3 regions of the Pseudomonas sp. NPDC089752 genome follow, and region 2 is predicted to be linked to each of the others. Evidence: predicted binding sites of a transcription regulator. Region 2 holds the regulator's gene; each other region holds the start of a gene.
The links. Region 2 encodes sigma-54, which starts transcription at its own class of promoters, with help from an activator protein. Its sites were predicted from a motif close to ANTGGCATNNANNTTGCTNT; they were not measured.

Region 1 (4,260 bases), on a different contig from region 2:
GATGCTTGTCCCATTTATGCACTGCGACCGAACTTGCCAGATTCAGTCGTTGTTCGATGCTGGTCAGCAATGGCGTAAATTCGGATGGCGAGGAGTGGGGAGTCTGACAGCCGACAAGGCCGATCGAGAGGCAGAGGGTGATAGGGATGAGGCGCATATGATCTCCTTATTCATGGAGACCTGATTGTGAGCGGGCTGACAATTTCTGAAGGTAGGATTCGTCCGACACTGGTGCTTGGAAAAACCAAAAACGGCCTTCAGAAGAAGGCCGTTTGGGGTGATGTCATCGACGCCAGGCGCCGATCAGATCAGCAGCTGTAGTACAGCTCATATTCCAGCGGGTGTACGAAGGTGCGGACCTTGATCTCTTCTTCGCTCTTCAGCTCGATGAAGGCATCGATGAAGTCGTCGGAGAACACGCCGCCCTTGGTCAGGAACGCACGGCCCTTGTCCAGCTCTTCCAGGGCTTCCTTCAGGCTGCCGCAAACTTGCGGGATGTCCTTGGCCTCTTCTGGTGGCAGGTCGTACAGGTTCTTGTCGGCAGCATCGCCTGGGTGGATCTTGTTCTGGATGCCGTCCAGGCCAGCCATCAGCAGGGCCGCGAAGGCCAGGTATGGGTTGGCCGATGGGTCCGGGAAGCGCGCTTCGATACGGCGGGCTTTAGGGCTGCCGACGTAAGGAATACGGATCGAGGCGGAGCGGTTGCGGGCCGAGTAGGCCAGCATGACCGGGGCTTCGAAGCCTGGGACCAGACGCTTGTAGGAGTTGGTCGACGGGTTGGTGAAGCCGTTAAGGGCCTTGCCGTGCTTGATGATACCGCCGATGAAGTACAGCGCGGTGTCGGACAGGCCGGCATAGCCTTCACCGGCGAAGGTGTTCTTGCCGTCTTTCCAGATCGACATGTGCACGTGCATGCCCGAGCCGTTGTCGCCGTACAGCGGCTTCGGCATGAAGGTAGCGGTACGGCCGTAGGCGTCGGCGACGTTGTGCACGACGTATTTCAGGGCCTGTACTTCGTCAGCTTTCTTCACCAGGGTGTTGAACTTGACGCCGATTTCGTTCTGGCCGGCAGTCGCCACTTCGTGGTGGTGAACTTCGACGACCTGGCCCATTTCTTCCAGTGCGTTGCACATGGCAGTACGGATTTCGTGGTCATGGTCGAACGGCGGAACTGGGAAGTAGCCACCTTTAATGCCAGGACGGTGGCCTTTGTTGCCGCCTTCCACGTCCGCGCCAGTCATCCACGAGCCTTGCTCGGAGAAGATCTTGAACATCGAACCGGAAATGTCCGACTGGAACTTCACTTCGTCGAAGATGAAGAACTCGGGCTCTGGGCCGGCGAACACGGTGTCACCGATGCCGGTGCTCTTCAGGTACTCTTCGGCGCGCTTGGCGATCGCACGTGGGTCGCGATCGTAGCCCTGCATGCTCGATGGGTCGACGATGTCGCAGGTGATGATCAGGGTTGGCTCTTCGGTGAACGGGTCCAGCACGGCGGTATCGTCGACCGGCATCAGGATCATGTCGGAGGCTTCGATGCCTTTCCAGCCAGCGATGGAGGAGCCGTCGAACATCTTGCCGACTTCGAAGAAGTCTTCGTCCAGGCCATCACGCGCTGGCATGGTCACGTGATGCTGAATGCCCTTGGTGTCCGTGAAACGCAGATCAATCCACTTGACGTCATGATCTTTGATGAGTTGAACCGACTTCGACATGTTGTCCTCCGGATGGTCTAGAGCGCGGTGGGCCGCTGCCCTGGAAAAAGGGTGATGCTGGGCGCGGATAGTCGGCCAAGCTTACCTGCCTCACAAGGGAGCAAATTGCATGCCAGTGCCCGAAAATGGCGAGGGCGGGATAAAAGGGGGCGTTTGCGGGCTTGTGATCAGTGATGGTGGCGGGAAATTGCACCCTTAGGAGGCAGGAAAATCGTCTTGAGCACCAAGTTGGTGCAATGCTTGAGGGTTGTGCTGTTTTTGAGGGCCTCATCGCGGATGAATCCGCTCCTACACGCACCTGTAGGAGCGGATTCATCCGCGAGAGGCCCGCACAGGCACCCACAAATACCCCTCCAGCATCTATCTCAAACCTTCTGATCAAAAGTTGCTCAAATCCTGAGCAATTTCCGCTATAATTCGCGCCCCTCATTTTCGGCAGGCCCTGCGCGCGCTGTTAAACCAATGAAACTTATCGTCAAAGTCTTCCCAGAGATCACCATCAAGAGCCGGCCGGTGCGCAAGCGCTTCATTCGCCAGCTCAGCAAGAACATCCGCAACGTGCTCAAGGACCTCGATCCTGAGCTCGCGGTCGATGGTGTCTGGGACAACCTCGAGGTGGTCACCCGCGTCGAGGACGAGAAGGTCCAGCGCGAGATGATCGAGCGCCTCACCTGCACCCCGGGGATCACCCACTTCCTGCAGGTCGAGGAATACCCGCTGGGTGATTTCGACGACATCGTCGCCAAGTGCAAGCAGCATTTCGGTCACCTGCTGGCCGGCAAGCACTTCGCCGTGCGCTGCAAGCGCGGTGGCCACCATGACTTCACCTCGATGGACGTCGACCGTTACGTCGGCAGCCAGCTGCGCCAACAGTGCGGCGCAGCCGGCATCGAGCTGAAGAACCCCGAAGTGCTGGTACGCATCGAAATCCGCAACCAGCGCCTGTACGTGATCCACAACCAGCACAACGGTATTGGCGGCTATCCGCTGGGCGCTCTGGAACAGACCCTGGTGCTGATGTCCGGTGGCTTCGACTCGACTGTGGCGGCCTACCAGATGATGCGCCGCGGCCTGATGACGCACTTCTGCTTCTTCAACCTGGGCGGCCGTGCCCACGAACTGGGGGTGATGGAAGTCGCCCACTACCTTTGGAAGAAATACGGCAGCAGCCAGCGCGTGCTGTTCATCAGCGTGCCGTTCGAAGAAGTGGTCGGCGAGATTCTCAACAAGGTCGACAACAGCTACATGGGCGTGACCCTCAAGCGCATGATGCTGCGCGGCGCCGCGCACATGGCCGATCGTCTGCAAATCGACGCGCTGGTGACCGGCGAGGCGATCTCCCAGGTATCGAGCCAGACGCTGCCGAACCTGTCGATCATCGATTCGGCCACTGACAAGTTGGTGCTGCGCCCATTGCTGGCCAGCCACAAGCAGGACATCATTGACCAGGCTACCGAAATCGGCACCGCCGACTTCGCCAAGCACATGCCTGAGTATTGCGGCGTGATCTCGGTAAACCCGACCACCCACGCCAAGCGTCACCGCATGGAACATGAAGAGAAGCAATTCGACATGGCCGTGCTGGAGCGCGCCCTCGAGCGTGCCAAATTCATTTCCATCGACCATGTGATCGATGAGCTGGGCAAGGACATCGAAATCGAGGAAGTGGCCGAGGCACTGCCGGGCCAGATCGTCATCGACATTCGCCACCCCGATGCCCAGGAAGACGAACCCTTGGCGCTGGACGGTATCGAAGTCCAGGCCATGCCGTTCTATGCGATCAACAGCAAGTTCAAGCACTTGGACCCTACGCGCCAGTACTTGCTGTATTGCGACAAGGGTGTGATGAGCCGTTTGCACGCACACCACCTGCTCAGTGAGGGACATGCCAATGTGCGTGTTTATCGTCCGACATAAGACGCCAGGGCTGTATGGCGGCAGCATCCGCCATCGCCCTCCCGACCGCCGGGCCTGCTGAGCCTTTTACCTTCATATTGGCCGCCTAGACTGGCGGCAACCGAATCCTCTGATCGAGATACAGTTGTGATCGAAAATCTGCGTAACATCGCCATCATCGCCCACGTTGACCATGGTAAAACCACCCTGGTCGACAAACTCCTGCGTCAGTCCGGCACTCTGGAGCGTAACGAGCTCAACGACGAGCGCGTCATGGACTCCAACGACCAGGAAAAAGAGCGCGGTATTACCATTCTGGCGAAAAACACCGCCATCAACTGGAATGGCTACCACATCAACATCGTCGACACCCCCGGCCACGCCGACTTCGGTGGCGAGGTTGAGCGTGTAATGTCGATGGTCGACTCCGTGCTGCTGCTGGTCGACGCCCAAGACGGCCCGATGCCGCAAACCCGCTTCGTGACCAAGAAGGCCTTCGAAGCTGGCCTGAAGCCAATCGTCGTGATCAACAAGGTCGACCGTCCGGGCGCGCGTCCTGACTGGGTTCTGGACCAGATCTTCGACCTGTTCGACAACCTCGGTGCCACCGACGAACAGCTGGACTTCAAAGTCGTCTACGCCTCGGCCC
Region 2 (4,260 bases):
CATCGACTGGCATGCCGCGCTTGAAACCGAACGATTCGACCAGAAATGCGGTGCCGGGCTCAGGTTGGTTGAGCAGGCGCAGCTTGATCGAGTCGCGCAGCTGGTACAGGTTGAGGTTGGTTGTGTCGATCTTGAGGTCGGCAAGGTCCGCAATTGGCCCGAGCAGTTCGCTTTCCACCCGGATCGCTTCGGCCAGCGAGCGGTCCGCGTTGGTCAGCGGGTGGCGTCGTCGAGTTTCCGAGAATCGCTTGAGCAGGGTATCTTCGTCGGCATCGAGAAACAGCACATCACACTGGATATGCCGACTACGGGCTTCCGCAAGCAGGTCGGGGAAGCGCGACAGATGGCTGGGCAGGTTGCGCGCATCGATCGACACCGCCACCTTCGGCTGCTGCAACTCGGTGTTGATCAGCGCGTTCTCTGCCAACTGCGGGAGCAAGCCGGCAGGAAGGTTGTCGATGCAGTAATAGCCGTTGTCTTCCAACACATCGAGGGCGGTACTTTTGCCGGAGCCGGACCGGCCGCTAACGATGATCAGGCGCATATTCAGGCCTCGTTCTGAACGTCCAGGACTACCTGGTAAAGGGCATCGCTGCTGGCGGCACTGCGCAGACGGTCGCGCACATCCTTGCGATCGAGCATGCTGGCGATCTGGCGAAGCAGTTCGAGGTGGGCGTCAGTGGCTGCTTCTGGCACCAGCAGGACGAACAGCAAATCGACTGGTGCGCCATCTATGGCGTCGTAATCGATCGGAGCGTCCAGGTGCAGCAGGGCGCTAACCGGGCCAGTGCAATCTTTGATGCGGCAGTGGGGAATGGCGATGCCATTGCCGAAACCGGTGGAGCCGAGTTTTTCCCGAGCGATCAGCTTTTCGAAGACGTCTTGCATCTCCAATTCGGGCACTTGTTCGGCAATCAGGGTGGCGACCTTTTCCAGGGCGCGCTTCTTACTGCCGCCCGGCACGTTCACCAGGGAACGGCCGGGGGTCAGGATGGTTTCAAGTCGGATCATGGATGAGGGGGATCAGCGGGCAGCCGCACCTTGCAGCAAGCTTTGCTGTTTTTCCTTGTGTTTTTTCAGTTGACGGTCGAGCTTGTCGGCCAGGGCATCGATCGCTGCATACATGTCTTCGTGTTCGGCGTTGGCAACCACTTCTCCACCGGGAATCTGCAAGGTCGCTTCGACCTTCTGCTGCAGCTTCTCGACTTTCATGATGACCTGCACGTTGGTGATCTTGTCGAAGTGACTCTCCACCCGGGCGAGCTTTTCAAGCACATAATCGCGCAGCGGTTGGGTGACTTCTACATGCTGTCCACTGATATTGACTTGCATACAGCTTCTCCTTTGTTGCCCGTGCATAAAGAGGCAGGTGTTGCACCTGCCCCACAAACGCTGTGGCACATCTCAGGGGCTACATCAGTCGCTTGCGCTCGCTCGACGGTGCGATGCCGAGGGACTCGCGGTACTTGGCGACGGTGCGACGGGCGACCTGGATGCCTTGTGCCTCCAGTAAACCAGCGATCTTGCTGTCACTCAATGGCTTTTTCTGATTTTCCGCCGCAACCAGTTTCTTGATGATTGCGCGGATCGCCGTGGACGAGCATTCGCCGCCTTCCGAAGTGCTGACGTGGCTCGAGAAAAAGTATTTCAGTTCGTAGATGCCGCGGGGTGTATGCATGAATTTCTGCGTGGTCACCCGCGAAATGGTCGACTCGTGCATGCCCACTGCTTCGGCGATGTCATGCAGCACCAGGGGCTTCATCGCCTCGTCACCGTGATCGAGGAAGCCGCGTTGATGCTCGACGATCTGCGTGGCCACCTTCATCAGCGTTTCGTTGCGGCTCTGCAGGCTCTTGATGAACCAGCGTGCCTCCTGCAACTGGTTGCGCATGAAGGTGTTGTCGGCGCTGGTATCGGCGCGACGCACGAACCCTGCGTACTGCGGGTTGACGCGCAGGCGCGGGATTGCCTCCTGATTCAGCTCGACCAGCCAGCGATCGCTGTCCTTGCGCACGATGACATCAGGCACCACGTATTCCGGCTCGCTGGATTCGATCTGCGAACCCGGGCGCGGGTTGAGGCTCTGCACCAGTTCGATGACCTGACGCAATTCGTCTTCCTTGAGCTTCATGCGGCGCATCAGCTGGCTGTAGTCGCGCCCACCGAGCAGGTCGATGAAGTCGCTGACCAGGCGCTTGGCCTCGGCCATCCACGGCGTGCTGGCGGGTAGCTGGCGCAACTGCAGCAGCAGGCATTCGCCCAGGTTGCGCGCAGCAATGCCGGCAGGTTCGAACTGCTGGATGCGGTGCAGTACCGCTTCGACCTCGTCGAGCTCGATGTCAAGCTCCGGGTCGAAACCGGCGCAAATCTCTTCGAGGGTGTCTTCCAGGTAGCCCTGGCCGTTGATGCTGTCGATCAGGGTGACGGCGATCAGGCGGTCGGTGTCGGACATCGGTGCCAGGTTCAGCTGCCACAACAGGTGGCTTTGCAGGCTCTCGCCGGCGGATGTGCGGGTGGTGAAATCCCACTCGTCGTCATCGTTGCTCGGCAGGCTGCTGGCGCTGGTCTGGTAGATGTCTTCCCAGGCCGTGTCGACCGGAAGCTCGTTGGGGATTCGCTCGCTCCACTCACCGTCTTCCAGGTTTTCGGCACTGGCGGTGCTTTCCTGGAAACTGTTGTCCTGAACTTCGGCGACCGGTTTGTTCTCGGCGTTGTCCGCCATCGGGTCACTGTTGTCGAAGTCGTCGCCGTCTTCCTGACGTTCGAGCATCGGATTGGACTCCAGCGCTTCCTGGATTTCCTGCTGGAGGTCCAGGGTGGAGAGCTGAAGTAGGCGGATGGCCTGTTGCAACTGCGGGGTCATCGTCAGTTGCTGGCCCATTTTTAGGACGAGCGATGGTTTCATGGCTGGGGCTAAATACCTTGTTCGCCGGCGCGCATGCGCCATCCACTACACGAGGGCGCCGGAGCGCCAAATTCAAGCAAGTTTTATGCCTTAAATTGTAGCGTTTGCCTAGAGCACTGTAACAACTTAAGCCCCATCAAGGCGGCAAAGCCCGTGCTCCAGGCACGTCCTGGGATCAGAGCCGGAACTCGTGGCCCAGGTAAACTTCCTTGACCAGCTCATTGGCCAGGATGGTCTGCGCATCGCCTTCGGCAATCAATTGGCCGTCGTTGACGATGTAGGCGGTTTCGCAGATATCCAGTGTCTCGCGGACGTTGTGGTCGGTGATCAATACACCGATGCCCTTGGCCTTGAGGTGGTGGATGATCTGCTTGATGTCGCCGACCGAAATCGGGTCGACACCGGCAAAGGGTTCGTCCAGCAGGATGAACTTCGGTGCGGTCGCCAGGGCGCGTGCGATCTCGACGCGGCGGCGCTCGCCACCGGACAGGCTCATGCCGAGGTTGTCGCGGATGTGGCTGATGTGGAACTCCTGCAGCAGGCTTTCCAGCTCCTTGCGACGGCCCTCGCGGTCGAGCTCCTTGCGGGTCTCGAGGATGGCCATGATGTTGTCGGCCACCGACAGCTTGCGGAAGATCGAGGCTTCCTGCGGCAGGTAGCCGATGCCGGCGCGTGCGCGGCCGTGCATGGGCTGGTGGCTGACATCGAGGTTGTCGATGCGCACACGGCCCTGATCGGCCTGGACCAGGCCGACGATCATGTAGAAGCAGGTGGTCTTGCCGGCGCCGTTGGGGCCGAGCAGGCCGACGATCTGGCCGCTGTCGATCGACAGGCTGACGTCGCGCACGACCTGCCGACCTTTGTAGCTCTTGGCCAGGTGCTGGGCTTTGAGGGTTGCCATTTACTCGGCCTTCTTCTTCGGCTGGATCACCATGTCGATACGCTGACGCGGAGCGGTGACGTTGCCGCCACGACCGGCGGTCGCCACCTGGGACTTGGTGTTGTAGACGATTTTCTCGCCTTCGGTGGTGTTGCCTTCGTTCTCGACCTTGGCGCGGTCAGTGAGGATCACCGTGTCTTTTTGCGCCTGGTACTGGATGGTCACGGCCCAGCCTTTCATCTTGTCAGGCTTGGCAGTGCTCTGCTGTTGCTCGAAATAGGCCAGGTTGCCCACCGAGGTGACCACGTCGATGTCGCCGTTGGCGGCACGGGTCATGGTCACGGTGTTACCTTTGATCATCATCGAACCTTGGGTGATGATCACGTCACCGGTATAGGTGGCCACGCCTTGCTTGTCGTCCAGGTGCGCGTTGTCGGCCTGGATGCGTATCGGCTGGTCACGGTCGGTCGGCAGG
Region 3 (4,260 bases), on a different contig from region 2:
GAGCGGGCGGGTCACCACCACCACGTCGCGGAACAGGCGCACGGTTGCCGGCACAAAAATGGTCCACGGTGCGCTGCCATCGCAACGTACCCGCACGGTTACTCGGCCCAGGGGCTGCGCCGGGCTTTCCAGCGAGGCGTCCAGCTGCTGGCTGCACAGCGGCATGCGCAGGCGCGGGTCCAGCGGGTTGACCTGAATTTCGTAGCGCCCAGGCGTCTGGGTGGTGGCCAGGTAATCCTCGACGGTGAATTCAAGAAACCCTTGGGTGACACCGATAAGCTGTTCAGGCAAGGTAACCGCGTCCGCCAGCGTACGCGCGCCGGGCGTCAGCAAGCAGAGCATGGCCAGTGAGCCGCTCAGCAGGCGCGTCAGTCGTCGGGAAATTGTCGTTTTCATGTGCATGGCGCTCAAAAAAGCAAAGCCCGTGCCGACTCGTTGTAGGAGTTGCTACGAAATGGCACAGAGAAGAAGGAGTCAGGCATGGCGGGGGTAATGGATTCAGTCAACCAGCGCACACAGCTGGTTGGGCAGAATCGCCTGGAATTGTTGCTGTTCCGCCTCAATGGCGCGCAGCTGTACGGCATAAACGTGTTCAAGGTCCGCGAAGTTTTGCAGTGCCCGGAGCTGACCGTGCTGCCCAAGTCCCACCCGGTGGTGCGCGGTGTGGCCAATATACGCGGGGCAACCATCCCGATCCTCGACCTGTCGATGGCCACCGGGCTGCCCGGGTTGAAGGAAGATACACGCAACAGCTTCGTGATCATCACCGAGTACAACACCAAGACCCAGGGTTTTCTGGTGCATTCGGTCGAGCGCATCGTCAACATGAACTGGGAAGCGATCCATCCGCCACCCAAGGGCACTGGGCGTGACCACTACCTGACCGCGGTCACCCGGGTGGACGACCGCATGGTCGAGATCATCGACGTGGAAAAGGTGCTGGCCGAGGTGGCACCGTCGTCCGAGCAGGTGTCGGTTGGCGTGGTCGATGCCGAGACCCAGGACAAAGCCGTGCTGCTGCGGGTCTTGACCGTTGACGACTCGTCGGTGGCGCGCAAGCAGGTCAGCCGCTGTCTGCAGACCGTTGGCGTCGAGGTGGTGGCGCTCAACGACGGCCGTCAGGCCCTGGACTACCTGCGCAAGCTGGTGGACGAGGGCAAGAAGCCGGAAGAAGAGTTCCTGATGATGATTTCCGACATTGAAATGCCGGAAATGGACGGCTACACCCTGACGGCGGAGATCCGCAGCGATCCACGCATGCAAAAATTGCACATCTGCCTGCATACTTCGCTGTCCGGGGTATTCAACCAGGCGATGGTGAAGAAAGTCGGCGCCGATGACTTCCTGGCCAAGTTCAAGCCGGACGACCTGGCCCAGCGCGTGGTCGACCGGATCAAGGCAACGCATTGAAGCCGCCGGGGGCTCGCTCCCGGCACCAGTGATTGAAAAGAGGCCGCAGTAGTGTCTACGGGTAATTTGGATTTCGAACAGTTCCGGGTCTTCCTGGAGAAAGCCTGTGGCATCCTGCTGGGCGAGAATAAGCAGTACCTGGTGGCCAGCCGCCTGAACAAGCTGATGGAGCAGCAGGGCATCAAGAGCCTGGGCGAACTGGTGCAACGCATCCAGGCCCAGCCGCGTGGCGGCCTGCGCGAGCAGGTGGTGGATGCGATGACCACCAACGAAACCCTGTGGTTTCGCGACACCTACCCGTTTGAAGTGCTGAAGAACAAGGTCATTCCCGAGTTCATCAAGAACAACCCCGGCCAGCGCCTGCGCATGTGGTCGGCGGCCTGCTCGTCGGGGCAGGAGCCTTACTCTATCTCGATGGCCATCGACGAGTTCGAGCGCGGCAATCTCGGCCAGTTGAAGATGGGGGCGCAGATCGTCGCCACCGACTTGTCCGGCTCGATGCTGAACAACTGCAAGACCGGGGAGTACGACAGCCTGGCGATTGCCCGCGGCCTGTCCCAGGAGCGTTTGCAGCGCTACTTCGACACCAAGGGGCCTGGGCGTTGGGCGGTCAAGCCGGCCATTCGCAGCCGGGTTGAATTCCGGTCGTTCAACCTGCTCGACAGTTATGCGGCGTTGGGCAAGTTCGACATCGTGTTCTGCCGCAATGTGCTGATCTACTTCTCGGCGCAGGTGAAGAAGGACATTCTGCTGCGGATTCACAGCACCCTGAAGCCGGGTGGGTATCTGTTCCTGGGGGCCTCCGAGGCGCTGAATGGGTTGCCGGATCATTATCAGATGGTCCAGTGCAGTCCGGGGATCATCTACCAGGCCAAGTAAATGTGTGGGCCGCTAGGTGTAAGTCGGTAGTTTTGCAGTGCCCATGCAATCGAGCGCCGCCCGCGCGGCGCATCGCGGATAAAATCCGCTCCTACGTTTGTTTCAGGCCAATTATGTCAGTGAGATTTGCGCGCGGCCGCCTTGGCGCCTGACGCGATACCGAGTCGCACGCACAAGGCGTTCGCGCGCGTCTGTCACTGACGTTACTGGCCCGAAACAAACGTAGGAGCGGATTTTATCCGCGATGCGCCGCGCGGGCGGCGCTCGATCTCAAGGGCGCCAACACCCTCCCGGCTAGCACGTCAATTTTTTGTTTTGCCGCTTTTGCCACCCGGCAATTGCCGCTTTCCCCTCATCAAGCGGAAGCACTTTGCCGCTTTTCTGGCAGCAGCCAGTCAGTGATGCGCGTCGCAGCCCCGTATTTTCGGGCTTTGAAGCTGTTGGCACAGCCCTTGCTATAGCTTGGCCAACGAGTTTCCGGTCAACCTTCGAAGGTTTCCCCGACATGAGCATCAGTTTCGACAAGGCGCTTGGCATCCATGAAAAGGCCCTGGGCTTCCGCGCCCAGCGCGCCGAAGTGCTGGCCAACAACATCGCCAACGCCGACACGCCCAACTACAAGGCGCGTGACATGGACTTCTCTTCGGTGCTCGCCGCCGAAAGCCAGAAGCAGCAAACCGGTGGCCGCTTCGCCATGGACCGCACCAACAGCCGACATATCGAGGCTGAAGGCCTGGCGATGGCCGACGACACGCTGCAGTACCGCACGCCGACCCAGCCGTCGATCGACCAGAACACCGTCGACGCCCAGGTCGAGCAAGCGAACTACACGGAAAACGCCATGGGCTTCCAGGCCAGCTTCACCCTGCTCAACAGCAAATTCAAAGGGCTGGTATCGGCCCTGCGCGGAGAATAACCATGTCCCTGTCCAGCGTTTTCAACATTGCCGGTAGCGGCATGAGTGCGCAGAACACCCGCCTCAACACCGTCGCCTCGAACATCGCCAACGCCGAGACCGTCTCGTCGAGCATCGACCAGACCTACCGCGCGCGCCATCCGGTGTTCGCCACCACCTTCCAGAACGCCCAGGCCGGCGGCAGCCAGTCGCTGTTCGAAGACCAGGGCGAGGCAGGGCAGGGCGTGCAGGTCAAGGGCATCATCGAAGACCAGAGCAATCTGGAGGCGCGCTACGAGCCCAATCATCCGGCGGCGAACAAGGACGGCTACGTCTATTACCCGAACGTCAACGTGGTCGAGGAGATGGCTGACATGATCTCCGCCAGTCGGGCGTTCCAGACCAATGCCGAGCTGATGAACACCGCCAAGAACATGATGCAGAAAGTCCTGACCCTGGGTCAGTGATAAGGAATCCAGACCATGGCAGTCGATAGCACCAGCGGTGTGAACCTCAACGATGTCCTGACGGCATCGGGTGTAGGCGGGACCACCAAGAAAACCGCCGATACCGCTTCCAAGACCGGTACCGACACGCTCGGCAAGGACGCGTTCCTGCAGCTGCTGGTTACCCAGATGCAGCACCAGAACCCGCTGGACCCGCAGGACAACGGCGAGTTCGTGGCGCAGTTGGCGCAGTTCAGCAGCCTTGAAGGCATCACCTCGCTGAACGATTCGGTCACCAGCATCACCAACGCCATGGCCTCGTCCCAGGCGCTGCAGGCTTCGTCGCTGGTCGGCCGTTCGGTGGTCGTGCAGAACGACAAGGCCGTGGTCGATACCGCCGAGAGCTTCAATGCGCAGTTCGTGGTGCCGCAGGCGATCAGCGAAGCGAAGATCACCATCAAGGACAAGGACGGCAACACCGTCAAGACCATCGAGCTGGGCGAGCAGAAGGCGGGTTATGCCGACTTCATCTGGGACGGCACCAACAACAGTGGCACCAAGGTCGACCCAGGTACCTATACCTTCACCGCCAGCACCACCGTGGATGGCCAGTCGGTGCAGATGAATACC

Region 1: the regulator sigma-54 is predicted to act here: its motif matches at 1,813-1,832, upstream of glnA (type I glutamate--ammonia ligase).
Region 3: the regulator sigma-54 is predicted to act here: its motif matches at 2,729-2,748, upstream of flgB (flagellar basal body rod protein FlgB).

Annotation. Positions count from the first base shown of each region.
Region 1 covers NZ_JBIVGP010000003.1:161,574-165,833, forward strand. The annotation lists gene ACIPZF_RS06070 (chorismate mutase) at 1-157, opposite strand, end outside; gene glnA (type I glutamate--ammonia ligase) at 309-1,715, opposite strand; gene thiI (tRNA uracil 4-sulfurtransferase ThiI) at 2,178-3,632, shown strand; gene typA (translational GTPase TypA) at 3,759-4,260, shown strand, end outside.
Region 2 covers NZ_JBIVGP010000004.1:71,809-76,068, reverse strand. The annotation lists gene rapZ (RNase adapter RapZ) at 1-544, opposite strand, end outside; gene ptsN (PTS IIA-like nitrogen regulatory protein PtsN) at 547-1,011, opposite strand; gene hpf (ribosome hibernation-promoting factor, HPF/YfiA family) at 1,024-1,332, opposite strand; gene ACIPZF_RS07790 (RNA polymerase factor sigma-54) at 1,412-2,905, opposite strand; gene lptB (LPS export ABC transporter ATP-binding protein) at 3,081-3,806, opposite strand; gene lptA (lipopolysaccharide transport periplasmic protein LptA) at 3,807-4,260, opposite strand, start outside.
Region 3 covers NZ_JBIVGP010000002.1:95,782-100,041, reverse strand. The annotation lists gene flgA (flagellar basal body P-ring formation chaperone FlgA) at 1-402, opposite strand, end outside; gene ACIPZF_RS03265 (chemotaxis protein CheV) at 481-1,410, shown strand; gene cheR (protein-glutamate O-methyltransferase CheR) at 1,462-2,289, shown strand; gene flgB (flagellar basal body rod protein FlgB) at 2,795-3,205, shown strand; gene flgC (flagellar basal body rod protein FlgC) at 3,208-3,651, shown strand; gene flgD (flagellar hook assembly protein FlgD) at 3,667-4,260, shown strand, end outside.